2 regions of the Variovorax sp. RCC_210 genome follow, and region 1 is predicted to be linked to the other one. Evidence: riboswitches for the same ligand, from Rfam matches in the RefSeq annotation. Region 1 holds a riboswitch; the other holds the start of a gene.
What was found. A riboswitch is a leader RNA that binds a small molecule or an ion and turns the genes downstream of it on or off. The one in region 1 is predicted to bind cobalamin.
Positions count from the first base shown of each region.

Region 2: it holds a riboswitch for cobalamin, as region 1 does, so the genes downstream of both, AB6807_RS03890 (TonB-dependent receptor domain-containing protein) here and AB6807_RS25970 (TonB-dependent receptor) in region 1, are expected to answer to the same signal.

Region 1 covers NZ_JBFUPJ010000010.1:250,682-259,054, reverse strand. Annotated here, with positions in the region: gene phbB (acetoacetyl-CoA reductase) at 164-901, shown strand; gene AB6807_RS25990 (dicarboxylate/amino acid:cation symporter) at 1,026-2,378, shown strand; gene ybaL (YbaL family putative K(+) efflux transporter) at 2,510-4,216, shown strand; gene AB6807_RS25980 (hypothetical protein) at 4,264-4,668, opposite strand; gene AB6807_RS25975 (hypothetical protein) at 4,851-5,138, shown strand; cobalamin riboswitch at 5,176-5,457, shown strand; gene AB6807_RS25970 (TonB-dependent receptor) at 5,777-7,801, shown strand; gene AB6807_RS25965 (PepSY domain-containing protein) at 7,824-8,373, shown strand, end outside.
Region 2 covers NZ_JBFUPJ010000001.1:786,027-794,399, forward strand. Annotated here, with positions in the region: gene AB6807_RS03880 (DUF904 domain-containing protein) at 1-32, opposite strand, end outside; gene AB6807_RS03885 (ClcB-like voltage-gated chloride channel protein) at 158-1,879, opposite strand; cobalamin riboswitch at 1,936-2,205, shown strand; gene AB6807_RS03890 (TonB-dependent receptor domain-containing protein) at 2,291-4,219, shown strand; gene AB6807_RS03895 (cobyrinate a,c-diamide synthase) at 4,204-5,673, shown strand; gene AB6807_RS03900 (bifunctional adenosylcobinamide kinase/adenosylcobinamide-phosphate guanylyltransferase) at 5,657-6,259, shown strand; gene AB6807_RS03905 (ABC transporter substrate-binding protein) at 6,256-7,137, shown strand; gene AB6807_RS03910 (FecCD family ABC transporter permease) at 7,134-8,159, shown strand; gene AB6807_RS03915 (ABC transporter ATP-binding protein) at 8,156-8,373, shown strand, end outside.

The DNA of each region.
Region 1 (8,373 bases):
CGGTGACACGGACTGCTGCGAGGATAGAGCCTGCTCGCAAAGGCCGCTTCGTGACAGCTGGTTGCAAGCCTGGCTCAGTGTTTTCCTCAGAGAGCCGTGGCCTGAAACTCGCTAGAGTGAAGGCGGCCGTTCAGGCTTTTGCTACGTACATAAAGGAAATCTCATGAGCAAGAAAGTTGCATATGTCACCGGGGGCATGGGTGGCATCGGAACAGCCATCTGCCAACGTCTGCACAAGGACGGGTTCACCGTCGTCGCCGGTTGCGGCCCCACCCGCGACCACGGCAAGTGGCTGGCCGAACAGAAAGCCCAGGGCTTCGAATTCCACGCGTCGGTCGGCAACGTCGGCGACTGGCAATCCACCGTCGAAGCCTTCTCCGCCGCCAAGGCCGCGCATGGCGCCATCGACGTGCTGGTCAACAACGCCGGGATCACGCGCGACCGCATGTTCCTGAAGATGACGCCCGAAGACTGGAGCGCGGTCATCGAGACCAACCTGAACAGCATGTTCAACGTCACCAAGCAGGTGGTGGGCGACATGGTCGAAAAGGGCTGGGGCCGCATCATCAACATCAGCTCGGTCAACGGCGCCAAGGGCCAGGCCGGCCAGACCAACTACTCGGCGGCCAAGGCCGGCATGCACGGCTTCACCATGGCGCTGGCGCAGGAGCTGGCGGCCAAGGGCGTCACCGTGAACACGGTGAGCCCGGGCTACATCGGCACCGACATGGTCAAGGCCATCCGCCAGGAAGTGCTCGACAAGATCGTGGCCACCATCCCGGTCAAGCGCCTGGGCGAGCCGAGCGAAATCGCCTCGATCATCTCGTGGCTCGCGACCGACGAAGGCGGCTACAGCACGGGGGCCGACTTCTCGGTCAACGGCGGCCTGCACATGCACTAAGCATGCTGACCTTCACCTGAACAAGAAACCCGCCTCGGCGGGTTTTTTTGTTCACGGAATGTGGCTTCTACGAATGGAAAGTGGCCCGCACGCTCCTACAGTTTCAAACCCCTCCGGAGGCACCATGGAACACACAACAAGTACACCCGCCAATCCTGCCAAGAAACTCCCGATCTATCGCTCCCTCTACGTGCAGGTGATCACCGCGGTGATCATCGGCGTGCTGCTGGGCCACTTCTACCCGACGGTCGGCGAGGCCATGAAGCCCTTGGGCGACGGCTTCATCAAGCTGATCAAGATGATCATCGCGCCCATCATCTTCTGCACGGTGGTGGTGGGCATCGCCGGCATGGAAGACATGAAGAAGGTCGGCAAGACCGGCGGCCTGGCGCTGCTGTACTTCGAGGTGGTCAGCAGCATCGCGCTGGTGGTCGGCCTGGTGCTGGTGAACCTGCTGCAGCCCGGCGCGGGCATGAACGTCGACCCGGCCACGCTGGACACCAAGTCGATCGCGTCGTACACCGGCCCCGGCAAGATGACCGGCACGGTCGACTTCATCCTGAACATCATTCCCAACACGCTGGTCGACGCCTTCGCCAAGGGCGAGATCCTGCAGGTGCTGCTCATCGCGGTGCTGTTCGGCTTTGCGCTGCACCGTTTCGGTGGCCGCGGCACGCTGGTGTTCGACGTGATCGAGAAGGGCTCGCACGTGCTCTTCGGCATCGTCAACTACATCATGAAGCTGGCGCCCATCGGTGCCTTCGGCGCCATGGCGTTCACCATCGGCAAGTACGGCCTGGGCAGCCTGTTTTCCCTGGGCAAGCTGATGGGCACCTTCTACCTGACCTGCCTGCTGTTCATCTTCGTGGTGCTGGGGCTGATCGCCAGGTTCCACGGCTTCAGCATCTGGAAGTTCATCAAGTACATCAAGGAAGAGCTGCTCATCGTGCTGGGCACCTCGTCCAGCGAGTCGGTGCTGCCGCGCATGATGGAGAAGATGGAGAACGCCGGCGCGAACAAGACGACGGTCGGCCTGGTGATTCCCACGGGCTATTCGTTCAACCTCGACGGCACCTCCATCTACCTGACGATGGCCGCGGTGTTCATCGCCCAGGCCACCAACACGCACATGACGCTGGTGCAGGAGATCACGCTGCTGGCCGTGCTGCTGCTCACCTCGAAGGGCGCGGCCGGCGTGACGGGCAGCGGCTTCATCGTGCTGGCGGCCACGCTGTCGGCGGTGGGGCATGTGCCGGTGGCGGGGCTGGCGCTCATTTTGGGCATCGACCGCTTCATGTCGGAGGCGCGCGCGCTCACCAACCTGATCGGCAACGGCGTGGCGACCATCGTGGTGGCCAAGTGGACCAACGAACTCGACGAGGCCCGGCTGCAGGCCGCCTTGAACAACGAGACCTGGGTGGAAGCGCAGGAGCCCGAGCTGATCGAGGGGGCTCGTACCAGCAAGATGTCGGGCTGACGCTCGCGGGGGCCTGCACGGCGGCCTGTTCACACGCCCTGAACGGCCGCCCCGAAACACAAGCGCCAGGAACGCGCAAGAGATGGCCGGCTGACACGAAGGGGTAGGCATCGTTCCTGCAAAATGCGGCGATGCCCCACAGCGTTTCCCTCATCAACACGATCGCCGCCGGCCTCGGGCTGGCACTCGTGTTCGGGTTCCTGGCGGCCAAGCTGCGGCTGCCGGCGCTGGTCGGCTACCTGCTGGCCGGCGTGATCATCGGACCGTTCACCCCCGGCTTCGTGGCCGACGCCGGCATTGCCGCGCAGCTCGCCGAAATCGGCGTCATGCTGCTCATGTTCGGCGTGGGCCTGCATTTTTCACTCGACGACCTCCTGGCGGTGCGCAAGATCGCGCTGCCGGGCGCGCTCGCGCAGATCGCCGTGGCCACGCTGCTCGGCGGCGGCCTCGCCATGTGGTGGGGCTGGAGCCCCGGGGCCGCGCTGGTGTTCGGGCTCGCGCTGTCGGTCGCCAGCACCGTCGTGCTGCTGCGCGCGCTCGAAAGCCTGGGCATTCTCGATTCCTTCACCGGGCGCATCGCCATCGGCTGGCTCGTCGTCGAAGACCTGGCCATGGTGCTGGTGCTCGTGCTCATGCCGCCGCTGGCCGGCACGCTCGGCGGCCACAACGCCCAGGCCGCTCCGGCCGATCCGCTGTGGCAAACGCTGGGCCTCACGCTGCTGCAGGTCGGCGGCTTCGTGGCGCTGATGCTCGTGGTCGGGCGCCGCGTGTTCCCGTGGATTCTCTGGCAGGTCACGCGCACCGGCTCGCGCGAGCTGTTCACGCTGTGCGTGGTGGCCGCGGCCGTGAGCATCGCCTTTGCCTCAGCGGCGCTGTTCGGCGTGTCGTTCGCGCTGGGCGCTTTCTTCGCCGGCATGGTGATGCGCGAGTCGGAGTTCAGCCACCGCGCCGCGCAAGAATCATTGCCGCTGCGCGACGCCTTCGCCGTGCTGTTCTTCGTGTCGGTGGGCATGCTGTTCGACCCCTCGGTGCTCATCGAGCGGCCGCTGCAGGTGTTGGCGGTGGTGCTGGTCATCGTGCTGGGCAAGTCGATTGCGGCCTGCGCGCTGGTGCTGGTGTTTCGCTACCCGCTGGGCACGGCGCTCACGGTCAGCGCCAGCCTGGCGCAGATCGGGGAGTTCTCGTTCATCCTCGCCGGGCTTGGCGTGTCGCTCGGCCTGCTGCCGGTGGAAGGGCAGAGCCTGGTGCTGGCGGGCGCGCTCATCTCCATTGCCACCAACCCGCTGTGGTTCAGCCTGATCACGCCGATGCAGAAATGGCTGCACGCCCATTCGTCGTTCGCGCGCGGGCTGGAGTCGCGCGACGACCCGCTGGCCGAACTGCCGATGACCACCGAGGCCAAGTACCTGTCCCGCCAGGTGGTGCTGGTGGGCTACGGCCGGGTCGGGCGCCGCATTGCGCAGGAGCTGGACGCGCATGACATTCCCTACGTGGTCGCCGAGCAGAACCGCGAGCTGGTCGAGAAGCTGCGCGAGGCGGGCACGCCCGCGGTGTGGGGCGACGCGGCCGACCCGGCGGTGCTCATCCAGGCCCACATTGCGCGCGCCCGCGTGCTGGTGGTGGCCACGCCCGACGCCATGAACGTGCGCCAGATGATGGAAACCGCGCGCACGCTGAACCCCACCATCCAGACCGTCATTCGCAGCCACAACGAGCACGAGGCCCGGCTGCTGACGCAGGAAACTTCGGCCACCGTGTTCCTCGGCGAACACGAACTCGCGCAGGCCATGGCCCGCGACGTGGTGCAGCGTGCCGTCGCCATGGCCGTGCCGGCCTGAGCCTCGCGTTGACCCAGGCGCCGCGCCGCTCTTCGATCTCCAGGGCCTCAGAGGTCTTCGATGACCAGCGCCCGGTAGCGCTGCGCAATGGCGTACGGCACGGTGCGCACCGCCACCATCAGCCGCTCGGCGGCGTCGCTGTCGTCGGTCTTCACCAGAAGCGCGGCATGGCCTTCGCGCGCCAGCTTGGTGTAGGCGCGCACGGTGGCGCCTTCGGTGCCGGCGGAGGGCAGCGGGTCGTCGGCCTGTTCGACCGTCGGCGAAATCTGCGAGAGCACGGCCTGCGGCGGCAGCAGGAAGATGTCGTCGCGGCTCACGCCGCCATCGATCAGCTGCTGGCCGACGCGGGTGGCGTCTTCGGGCTTGGGGAACATCACCATCGAATAGCCGGTCGGGTAGAACGCGCCGCCGATGGTCGCCCGCATGCTCGGGTCAAGGCTGAAGGGTTTCATGCTGCCTCCTGGGTTGGTTTTTGCGAGAGAGGAGCCGCCGCAGTCACCGCACAGTCACCGCAGGCACCCCCTGTGTAAAACCTTAGGCCGCGCCACGGGCCCGCTCTGTAGGAGAAGCCCGGAAGCTGTCAACCGCACCTGTCCTCCAGCCATTCAACGTACAGCAGCCCACCTTCACGCCCATGCCCAACCCCAGAAACATCGCGCTCACCGTCCATGAGCTGGAGGCGGGGGAGTTCTATTGGGTGCTGATGGAGGCGGTGGACGATGGCTCCGCGCCAGGTGCCCCGTCCATTCCTGGCACGCCGGGTACACCGGGCACAGCGGGCACAGCCGGCGCCCCCGCCCACGTCTACCTTCCGCTCGAAGCCGCGCTCGAGCCCTACACCAGCTACTCCAACGCGCTGGTGGCCGGCGTGGCGGTCATGCGGCGCCTGTTCGGGCCCGAAGGAAAGCCCGGCTCCCTATAATTCCGCCGGTTTTGGTGTGTTAATTTTTCTTAACCGCACCAGACCACGGTTCGAAGGTGCCCCTCCCGCCATGTCGCATGGCTCCAGGGGTTAAACGGGAAGCAGGTGCGCCGCGTCGTCGATGACGCGGCAATGCCTGCGCTGCCCCCGCAACGGTCAGCGGATCTGGAAACCCTCACGCACGCGCCCCTTCATCGAGGGCTCGGCAGTCACTGCGCTTCGGCGTGGGAAGGCGAGGGTTTCGGTCGCGGTGTGCTTCCACTCGGCACGCCACGACGCTCCGCAAGCCCGGATACCGGCCTTCGCAACCGCCTTCGGACGCAGCGGGAGTGCGTGTCCGGGCCCGCCGCTTGGCGCTCGCGCGCACCGTGGCAGCCCTTTCGCCTTTCCCCTGCTGCGTCCTTCATCGGTCGGGAGCCTGCGGGGACGCAGGCCGGAGGAGAGCTCACATGGGTCGGACGACACAGGCGCGGCATCGCGCGGGAAGGGGTGCGCAGCTTCATCGGGCGCGCCTTTCGCGCCCTTCCCGCCTTTTGCACATTTCAGGCATTTCATTGGGGCTGGGCCTGGGTCTGGCTTTCGCTCCCGGCGCGTCTTTTGCGCAAACGGAAGCAACCGGCGCCCAAAGCCTGAACCCGGTGCGCGTCGAGGCCGACCGCCACGCGCCGCTGGCCATCGACGAGCCCACGGCCACCGGCAGCCGGCTCGGCCTCACGCCGCTGGAAACGCCGGCCAGCATCGAGGTGCTGACGGGCGACACCATCCGCGCGCGCGGCGACGTGTCGGTGGTCGACGCGGCCACCCGCGCCACCGGCATCACCGGTTCGCCCGCGCCGGGCAACGGCGGCACCGCCATGGCCGCGCGCGGCTTCACGGGCCACGGCTCGGTCATGCAGCTGTTCGACGGCACGCGCCTGTACGCGGGCGCGGGCACCGTCACCTTTCCCTTCGACACCTGGTCGGTCGACCGCATCGAGGTGCTGCGCGGCGCGGCCTCGGTGATGTACGGCGAAGGCGCCATCGGTGGCGCCATCAACGTGGTGCCAAAGAAGCCCACGCGCGGCCCCATCCAGAACGAGGCGCTCGTCACGCTGGGCTCCGACGCCACGCGCCAGGTTGCCTTCGGCAGCGGCGGGGCCATCAACGACAAGCTCTCGTACCGCTTCGACATCAGCCACCGCGCCACCGACGGCTTCATGCAGCGCGGCGAGGCCGAGAGCCTGGCCGTGGGCGCGGCCGTGCGGCTCGACGTGTCGCCGCAGCTGCAGTTCACGCTGTCGCACGACGAAGGCCGGCAGACGCCGCAGCGCTACTACGGCGTGCCGCTGATCGACGGGCGCCTGAGCAGCCAGACGCTGCGCCAGAACTACAACCTCGACGACGCCGAGATCAAGTACCGCGACAAGTGGACCCGGCTCGACGCGCAATGGACGCCCAACGACGCCGTGACGGTGCGCAACCACCTCTACCGCCTGGAGAGCAAGCGCCACTGGCGCAACAGCGAGACCTACACCTTCAACGCCACCACGCGCCGCGTGACGCGCGGCGACTACCTCGAAATCGGCCACGACCAGGAGCAGGTCGGCAACCGCACCGACGTGACCGTGAAGCACCGGCTGTTCGGCCTGGCCAACCAGGTGCTGGCGGGCTTCGACGTGAACCGCATCGACTTCCTGAACACCAGCGACACGCCCTTCGGCGGCCGCTCGGTGGTGGACCCGTTCACCTTCAACCCCGGCTATTACGCGTCGCCCGTGGCCTACCTGCCGCGCTACAAGACCAAGACCGACACCTACGCCTTCTTCACCGAAGACAAGCTGGCCTTCAACGAGCAGTGGTCGGTGGTGGGCAGCCTGCGCTGGGACCACGCCAAGGTCGCGCGCGCCGACCTGCAGAACGCCGCCAACAGCCTGGGCAAGACCTTCGAGTACGCCACCGGCCGCCTCGGCGTGGTGTACGCGCCCGATGCCACGCAGTCGTTCTACGCCCAGGTGGCGCGCGCGGCCGATCCGCTGACCTCGCTCATCAGCACTTCGGCCACGCAGGTGCCCTTCGAGCTCAGCACGGGCAGGCAGGTGGAGGTCGGCTACAAGCGCCAGCTGGCCGACAGCCGCGGCGCCTGGACGGTGGCGGCCTACCGCATCGAGAAGAACAAGCTGCTGTCGCGCGACGCGAACGACCCGAGCAAGACGCAGCAGGTCGGCCAGCAGTCGTCCGAAGGCATCGAGGCCACGCTCGACCTGGCGCTCACGCCCACGCTGAAACTGGAAGCCAACGTGGCCAAGCTGCGCGCGCGCTACGACGACTTCAACGAGGTGGTGAACGGCAGGCTGGTCTCGCGCGCGGGCAACACGCCCATGGGCGTGCCCGAAGAGGCGGCCAACCTGTGGCTCGGCTGGCGCTTTCGCCCGCAGTGGGAGGCCGCTTTCGGCGTGCGCTACGTGGGCCCGCGCCAGGTCGATACGGCCAACACGCGCAAGATCGGCTCGTACACCGTGGCCGACGCCTCGGTGAGCTGGCAGGCCAACCCGTCGCTCAAGCTGGCGCTGCGCGCCTACAACCTGGCCGACCGCAAGTACCCGGTGTCGTTCTCCAACAGCGGCAACCAGTGGCTGCTGGGCCGGCCGCGTTCGTTCGAGCTGTCGGCGCTGGTCAACTTCTGAGCGACGACCGAATGACTTCCGCATGACATCCATCTGGCGCCGCGCCTGGCCGCGCATCCGGCACTGGCTCTACTGGACGCACCGGTGGCTGGGCATCGGCGGCTGCCTGCTGTTCGTCATGTGGTTCGTCTCGGGCGTGGTGATGATGTACGTGGGCTACCCGAACCTCACCGACGAAGAGCGACTGGCCGGGCTCGCGCCCTTGCGCTTCGAGCAGGCGCAGGTGTCGCCCATGGCCGCGCTGCAGGTGCTGCCGGAGGACGTGCGCGCCCTGCAGCCGCGTCGCATCGGGCTGGAGATGCAGGCCGGCAGCGACGCGGGGCCGGTGTGGCGCATCGTCGATGCGCGCGGCGGGCGGCACACGGTGTCGGCGCGCGACGGCCAGGTGCCCGGCCCGGTCGATGCCGCGCAGGCCGAGGCCATCGCGCGCGCCTTCTCCGGCCACCCGGACGACGCGAACGTGCACTGGGCCGAGACGCTGGAGCGCGACCAGTGGACCGTGCCGCAGGGCCTGAACCCGCTGCGCCCGCTGCACCGCATCGCGCTGAACGACGCGGCCGGCACCGAGCTGT
Region 2 (8,373 bases), on a different contig from region 1:
GCGATCTGGTCGATGGGGCTGGAGGCGGGCATGGTTGGCGATTGTAGTTTCCTGGGAAAGCGGTCCTGCCGAGGCTGGGCGCGGTGCCCGGCGTGCTCCGGATTCTGCGGCTTTGCGGCCCGCCGATCAAACCTTGCGCGGTGCTTTCGTGGTGTCTTCAGGCTTCGCTCAGCCGCACGTAGGTGGCCAGCAACGCGCTCTTGGCGACCACGCCCAGCAGCACCGGGTTGCCGGCGCTCTCGATGAGCGGCAGCCGCTCGCCCAGGTGGTCGAGAAAGCGCTGCAGCGCCTCGCCGAGCCCGGTGTCCGCGGTGATAGGCAGGATGGCTTGCGACAGCAGGGCGCCCGCGCTGGTCTCGGCGGGCGCGCTGCCCAGCGCCGCGAGCGGCACCACGCCGAGGTAGCGGTTGCCGGCATCGACCACGTACAGGTACTTCACCGGGTGCTGCAGGAAGAGCTTGCTCATCGCCTCGCGGTCGGCCTCGGGCCCGACCACCGTTTCGGCCGGTTGCGCCAGGTCGCGCATGTGCAGGCCGCGCAGGCGCAGTTGCGTGTCGCGCTGCTCGTTGCGCCGCAGCGTGATCTCGTACATCGACCCCGCGTCGGCCGAGCGCGCCACGAAGTACGCGATGACGCTGGCCGCCATCAGCGGCAGCATGACCTGGTAGCTCAGCGTCATCTCGAAGATCATCAATATCGCCATCAGAGGTGCCTGCGTGGCGCCCGCCAGGAACGCGCCCATGCCGACGATGGCGTAGGCGAACGGTGCCGACGTGGCGGCCGGCCACAGCGCCTGCACCCCCTGGCCGAAAAGCGCGCCCACCATGCAGCCGAAGAACAGCGCCGGCGTGAACACGCCGCCCACCGCGCCCGAACCGGCCGTGGCCAGCGTGGCGGCGAGCTTCGCGACCAGCACCAGCGCAATGAGCGTCCACGGCCACGGCGTGTGCAGCACGCCGTTGACGATGCTGTAGCCGTTGCCCCACACCTCGGGCATGGGCACGGAGATGGCGCCCATCAGCAGCCCGCCCAGCGCCAGCCGCCACGGCAGCGCCAGCGGCAGCCGCGAGAACAGCGCGCGGCTGCCCTGCAGCGCGCGCAGGAAGCCGATGGCCGCGAACCCGAGCAGCACCCCGAGCACGCAGAACAGCACGACCTCGGTGCCGTGCGTTTCAGGAAAGGCCGGCATTGCATACGGCGGCTGGTAGCCGGGCAGCGCGCGCATCGCGACGTTGGCGACCACCGAGGCGATGATGATCGGCCCCACGCTTTCCATCGCGATGGAGCCCAGCACGATTTCCGCGACGAAGAAGGCACCCGCGATGGGCGCGTTGTAGGCGGCGGTGAGCCCCGCCGCCGCGCCGCAGGCCACCAGCAGCCGCAGCCGCTCGGCAGGAAAGCGGAACACCCGCCCCAGCAGCGACGCGGCCAGCGCGGCGAGCTGCACCATCGAGCCTTCGCGCCCGATGGAGCCGCCCGTGCCGATGCTCACCAGCGACGAGGCGCTGCGCACCAGCGTCTGCGCCACCGGAATGCGCCCGTCGCCGAGCACGATGGCTTCCATGTAGTCGGAGGTGGCGCTGCGCACCGCCACGCGCCGTGCCGCCACCAGCAGCAGGCCCGCCACCAGCCCGCCGAGCGTGGGGCAGGCCACGCGCGCCCACCACGGCAGGTGCCTGGCCATGGCCACCAGCCCTTCGCCGGGGCCGAGCAGCAAGTGCTCGAAGTGGTAGAGCGCCGCGCGAAAGAGCTCGGTGGCCAGCGTGCCGAGCAGCCCCGCCACGATCGACCACAGCAGCATCGATTGCCAGCCGGAAACACCAAAGAGGCGCTGCAACGCCGAACGAAGATTCAGGAACACCGAGGCAGGCCGCATCATGGCGGCCGATGTTAGCGGCGGGGCGCAACTTTCGACTTAAAGACGAGTCCGCAGGGCCTAAAATGCCGCCCGTTGGTGCTCGCGGCGTGGTTCGCACGGCGCAGTTCAACGGGAAGCAGGAGTCAAAGCCCGCCCGACCTTCGCGTTCACGCAGGTCGGAACATGGCCGAAGCCACCTGCGCTGCCCCCGCAACGGTCAAGCAGACGGCGCCGCAAGGCGCCACCCCCTTCCATCCAAGCCACTGGGCGCCCTGAAACAGGTGCCTGGGAAGGCGGCGAGGGGTGCTCTGCCAGCCCGGATACCGGCCAACAAGGCGGCCGCCGCATGCGCAACACGCATGAGGCGACCATGGTGCCCATGGCGCTGGCGGGAGGCCGGCGAGGGGTATAGACGTTCGTTCGGTCCATTCAATGATTTCCCACGCTTGCTTTTCCAGCGGCCGCGCACCCGCGCGCCGTGTTCGCTTCGCCTGCCTGCCTTTGCCGATGGTGGTGGCGCTGGCTTCCGCCTTCGGCGGCCCGGCCCATGCCCAGGAGGCCGCGGCCCTGAGCGAAACGGTGGTCACGGCCAACCGCACGCCGCAGGCGCTGTCCGAACTGGTGGGCGACGTGTCGGTCATCGACCGCCAGACCATCGAGCGCAGCGGCGCCACCGGCGTTGCCGACGTGCTCGCGCGCGTGCCCGGCATCGAGATCACGCGCAACGGCGGCGTGGGCAACACCACCAGCCTGTTCATCCGTGGTGCGGAAACGCGCTTCACCGCCGTGTACCTCGACGGCGTGCGCATCGACTCGCAATCCACCGGCGGCGCCGGCTGGGAAGGCATTCCGCTGTCGCAGATCGACCGCATCGAAGTGCTGCGCGGCCCGGCCGCCGCCGTGTACGGCTCGGACGCCATCGGCGGCGTGATCCAGCTGTTCACCAAGCGCGGCGAAGAGGGCGTGCGCCCCTACGCGGGCATCGGCTTCGGCAGCAAGGGGCTGCGCAAGATCGAAGGCGGCGTGAGCGGCAAGTCGGGCCTGCTCGACTACTCGTTCGGCGTCGAGCACGAAGAGAGCAAGGGCTTCAACGTGCAGCCCGTGGACAAGCGCACCGTCAGCAAGGACGGCTTCACCAGCCCCGACCGCGACGGCTACCACAGCACCTCGGGCAACCTGAAGCTGGGCTTCCAGCTCACGCCCGACCAGCGCCTGGACGCCACGCTGCTCGCAAGCGACATCAGCGCGGGCTACGACGCCAGCGTGTCGTACCGGACCAGGCTCCCCATCCTGTTCGCCAACGACATCTCCAACAACACGCTGCGCACCGCCGGGCTGACCTGGTCGTCGAAGTGGAACGAGATCTACAGCACCCGCGTGCAGGTGACCGACTCGCAGTCGGTCTACAAGACGCAGCCGTCGTTCTACCGCACGCAGACCAACCTGCGCGGCTACCTGTTCCAGAACGAGTTCCGCTTCGGCCCGCACCTGGTGACGGCCACCTTCGAGCGCCGCGAAGACGCGCTCGAAAACGCGCCCACCACCTCGTCGAAGCTGCTCTCGCGCGACCGCGCGCAGGACGCTTTGTCGCTGGGCTACGGCTTCGTGCAGGGCCCGCATTCGCTGCAGCTGCATGCGCGCCACGACAAGGACAGCGAGTTCGGCGGCAAGACCACCGGCAGCGCCGCGTACGGCTACGCCATCACCCCGGCGCTGCGCTTCAGCGCCTCGGCCGGCACGGCGTTTCGCGTACCGACGCTGTACCAGCGCTTCAGCGAATACGGCGTGGGCACGCTGCGCCCCGAACGCAGCCAGAACGTGGAGCTGGGCCTGAACTACGCCCAGGCCGACACCACCGCCGGCATCGTGGTGTACCGCAACCGCGTGCGCGACCTGATCAACTTCGTGGGCACCGCCAAGGGCTGCGCCTCGGCGTTCGGCTGCTACACCAACGTGAGCCGCGCCACGCTGCAGGGCGCCACGCTGTCGGCCAGCCAGCGCCTGGGCGACGTCACGCTGCGCGCTTCGTTCGACATCCAGGACCCGAAGGACGTGTCCACCGGCAACCTGCTCGCGCGCCGCGCCAAGCGCCACGGCACCGTGGGCGCCGACTGGCGCGTGGCGGGCTGGACGCTGGGCGCCGAGGTGCAGGCGTCGAGCCAGCGCTACGACGACACGGCCAACACCGTGAAGCTGGGCGGCTACACGCTGCTGAACCTGTCGGCCAGCACCAAGATCACCCGCGACCTGAACCTGGTGGCGCGCGTCGACAATGTGGGCAACAAGGACTACCAGTACGCGCGGCTGTACGCCAATGCAGGCCGCACCGCGTACGTCGGCCTCAAGTGGACGCCTCAGTAAACCAAGCTTCGCAAACCCACGGCATCTCCGGTGCCGCGGCGCTCACCTGCGCCGCGGTGCTGGTGGCCGCCCCTGCCTCGGGGCAGGGCAAGACCACCGTTGCCGCCGCGCTCGCGCGGCTGCACGCCCGCCAGGGCCGCCGCGTGCGGGCCTTCAAGTGCGGGCCCGATTTCCTGGACCCGCACTGGCTGGCGCTGGCCACCGGCGCGCCGGTGCATTCGCTGGACCTCTGGATGACCGGCGAGGCCGACTGCCGCGCGCGCCTGCGCGCCGCCGCGGCCGAGTGCGACCTGCTGATCGTCGAGGGCGTGATGGGCCTGTTCGACGGCACGCCCAGCGCGGCCGACCTGGCCGAGCGCTTCGGCCTGCCGGTGCTGGCCGTGATCGACGCGCACGCCATGGCCGGCACCTTCGGCGCGCTGGCCTACGGCCTGCAGAACTTTCGCCCCGGCCTGCCGTGGGCCGGCGTGCTGGCCAACCGTGTCGCCAGCGAGCGGCATGCGGGCATGCTGAAAGACGCGCTGCGCGAGCCCGCGCAATGGATGGGTGCGTTGCCGCGCGACGCGGGCTTCACGCTGCCAGAGCGCCACCTGGGGCTGGTGCTGGCGACCGAGCTCGGCGATGCGATGGCGCGGCTCGATGCCGTGGCCGACGTGCTGGCCGACACGCCGCTCGGCCGGCTGCAGACATCGCAGCTTCCGCAGGCGAGCTTCGGGGCGCCCGAGCCCGAAACTGCGCACGAGACTGAAGAGGCGCACGCCGTGCCGCCCTTGCTCGCCGGCCGCACCATCGCCATTGCGCGCGATGCGGCCTTCTCCTTCATCTACCCCGCCAACCTCGACGTGCTGGCGTCGCTGGGGGCGCGGCTGTCGTTTTTTTCTCCGCTCGCGGGCGACGGCTTGCCCGCCTGCGATGCCGTGTGGCTGCCCGGCGGCTATCCCGAGCTGCACGCCGAGGCGCTGTCGGCCTGCGCACCGCTGCGCGAGGCGCTCGCCGCGCATGCCGCGGCTGGCAAGCCGGTGTGGGCCGAGTGCGGCGGCATGATGGCGCTGTTCGACGAGCTTGCCACGCAAGATGGCACCCCGAATGGCACCCCTGATGGCACCCCGAATGGCGCGCGTGCGCACCGCATGTGGGGCCTGCTGCCCGGCAAGGTCACCATGCAGAAGCGGCTCGCCGGCCTCGGCCCGCAGCAGCTCACGCTGGGCGCGCACACATTGCGCGGCCACACCTTCCACTATTCGCTGTGCGACACGCCGCTGGCGCCCGTCGCCCACACCGCGCGGCCCGGCCTGACCCAGGCCGTGGGCGCACGCGGCGGCGAGGCGCTGTACGTGCACGGGCCCGTGCGCGCCAGCTACTTTCATGCGTGGTTCGCGTCCAGCCCGGAAGCGACTGCGCGCCTGTTCAGCGCCATGCCCATCGAGTTGGAGCGCCATGCCTCTGTCGAATAAGCCGAAGACCGCCACGCACGAGTTCATCCTGGGCGGCCAGAAGAGCGGCAAGTCGCGCCGCGGTGAGCAGCGCGCGCTCGACTGGCTCGCCGCCGCGCCGCGCCACCGCGCCGTGATGATCGCCACAGCCCAGGCCTACGACGACGAGATGCTCGAGCGCATCGTGCGCCACCAGGCCGACCGCGCCGAGCGCCTGCCGGGCATGCGCACCATCGAGGAGCCCATCGAGCTTGCGCGCGCCATCATCACCCAGAGCACGGCCGAGACGCTGGTGGTGGTCGACTGCCTCACGCTGTGGCTCACCAACCTGATGATGCCCATGCCCAGCCAGGCTGCGCGGCCCGCCACGCGCACGCCCGCGGCGCACATCGCGATGCTGCTGGTGGCGTTGCGCGAGGCGCGCGGCCCGGTGGTGCTGGTGGGCAACGAAATCGGGCTGGGCGTGATCCCGCTGGGCCGCGAAACGCGCGCCTTCGTCGACGCGCTCGGCCGCCTCAACCAGGAAGTGGCCGCCGTGTGCGACCGCGTGACGCTGATGGCCGCAGGCCTGCCCCTGACCTTGAAAGCGCCCGCCGCACCGACATGAGCATGAAGAAGACACGCACGACGCTGGCCGCCCTGGGCCTGGCACTGTTCGCCCTGGCCGCGCATGCGCTCGACGTGGTCGACGAGCGCGGCGTGACCGTCAGCCTGCCGCAGCCGCCGCAACGCATCGTCACGCTGCTGCCGTCGCTCACCGAATCGGTGTGCGCGCTGGGCGCCTGCAACCGGCTGGTGGGCATCGACCGCTATTCGAATTCTCCCGAGCAGGTGAAGGCGCTGCCGCAGGTCGGCGGCGGGCTCGACCCCAACGTGGAGGCCATCGTCGCGCTGAAGCCCGACGCGGTGCTGCTGGCCAAGTCGTCGCGCGTCACGCAGCGGCTGGAGGCGCTGGGCGTGAAGGTGCTGGTGCTCGAGCCGAAGAACCATGCCGACGTGCGGCGCGTGCTCGACAAGCTCGACCAGGTGCTGGGCACGCACGACGCGCCCCGGGTGTGGCGCGTGATCGACGCCAGCGTGTCGGCGGCCGCGCAGTCGCTGCCCGCGAGCGCCAGGGGCCTGCGCGTGTATTTCGAGGTGAACAACGCACCTTACGCGGCGGGCGAGTCGTCGTTCATCGGCGAGACGCTGGCGCGCCTGGGCGTGAAGAACATCGTGCCGGCCGCGCTCGGCCCGTTCCCCAAGCTCAACCCCGAGTACGTGGTGCGCGCCAACCCCGACCTCATCATGGTCAGCGTGCGCAGCGCGCAGGGGCTGGAGCAGCGCCCCGGCTGGGCCGGCATTCGCGCGGTGCGCGAAGGGCGCATCTGCCGCTTCAGCGCCGAGCAGTCCGACGTGCTCGTGCGCCCCGGCCCGCGCATGGACGAGGCCGCGCGGCTGATGGCGCAGTGCATCGCCGAGCAGGGCGCGAAGGGCCCGCGGTGAACGCGGCCGCCAGGCACACGGCCCACCTGCAACGCGTGCTGCTGCTGGGCGCCGGCCTGCTGGTGCTGGGCGCCGCGCTGGTGCTGCTGGGCCTGGGCATCGGCAGCACGGGTTTCGAAAGCCTGCTGTCGGCGCGGCACGACCCGGTGGCGCTGCAGATCGTGTGGGACATCCGCCTGCCGCGCACGCTGGGCGCGTGGCTCGCCGGCGCGCTGCTGGGCCTGGCGGGCGCGGTGGCGCAGGGCCTGTTCCGCAACCCGCTGGCCGACCCGTACCTGCTGGGCAGCGCGTCGGGCGCGTCGCTGGGCGTGGCGGTGGCGCTGCTGATGTTCGGCGGCTCGGCCGCCAGTGCGCAGTGGGTGATGCGGCTCGGGCTCACGGGCGCGGCCTTTGTGGGCGCGGTGCTGGCGGTGATGCTCACGCTGATGCTCGCGCGCGGCGTGCAGCAGACGCTGCGCCTGCTGCTGGCCGGCGTGATCGTCGGCGTGGTGCTGGGCGCCGCCAAGGACCTGATCACCATCGCCTCGGCGGACATCCTGCAGGCGCTGCAGGGCTTCGTGCTCGGCAGCACCGGCCTGGTCGGCTGGAGCGCCTGCGCGGTGATGGCCATGGTCGGCGCCGTGTGCCTGCTGCTGGCCTGGGCGCTGGCGCCGGTGCTCGACGGCCTGGCGCTGGGCGAGGCCACCGCGCGCAGCCTGGGCCTGCCGCTGGGCGCGATGCGCGCGGCGCTGGTGGTGGTGCTGGCGCTGGCCACGGGCGCCGCGGTGGCGCAGACCGGCCTGATCGCCTTCGTCGGCCTGGCCGCGCCGCACCTGATGCGCTCGGTCGTGAAAACCACGCATGCGCGGCTGATTCTTTTGTCGGCGTTGATGGGCGGGCTGCTGCTGATGGCCGCCGACCTGCTGGCGCGCTGGCTCATCGCGCCGCAGGAGCTGCCGGTGGGCGTGCTCACCGCGGTGCTCGGCGGGAGCTACCTGCTGTGGCTGATGCACCGGCGCGGCGCGCGGAGCGGCGTGGCATGAACCCGAACAGCCTGAACGGCACAAGCACCACCCCCGCGCTCGAAGCCCGCGGCGTGAGCGCCACGCTGGGCGCGACCGAGGTGCTGCATCACATCGACCTGCGGCTGTCCGCAGGTCGATGGACCAGCATCGTCGGGCCCAACGGCGCGGGCAAGTCGACCTTGCTGAAAGCGATGGCGGGCCTGCTGGCGCACCGTGGCGAGGTGCTGCTCTT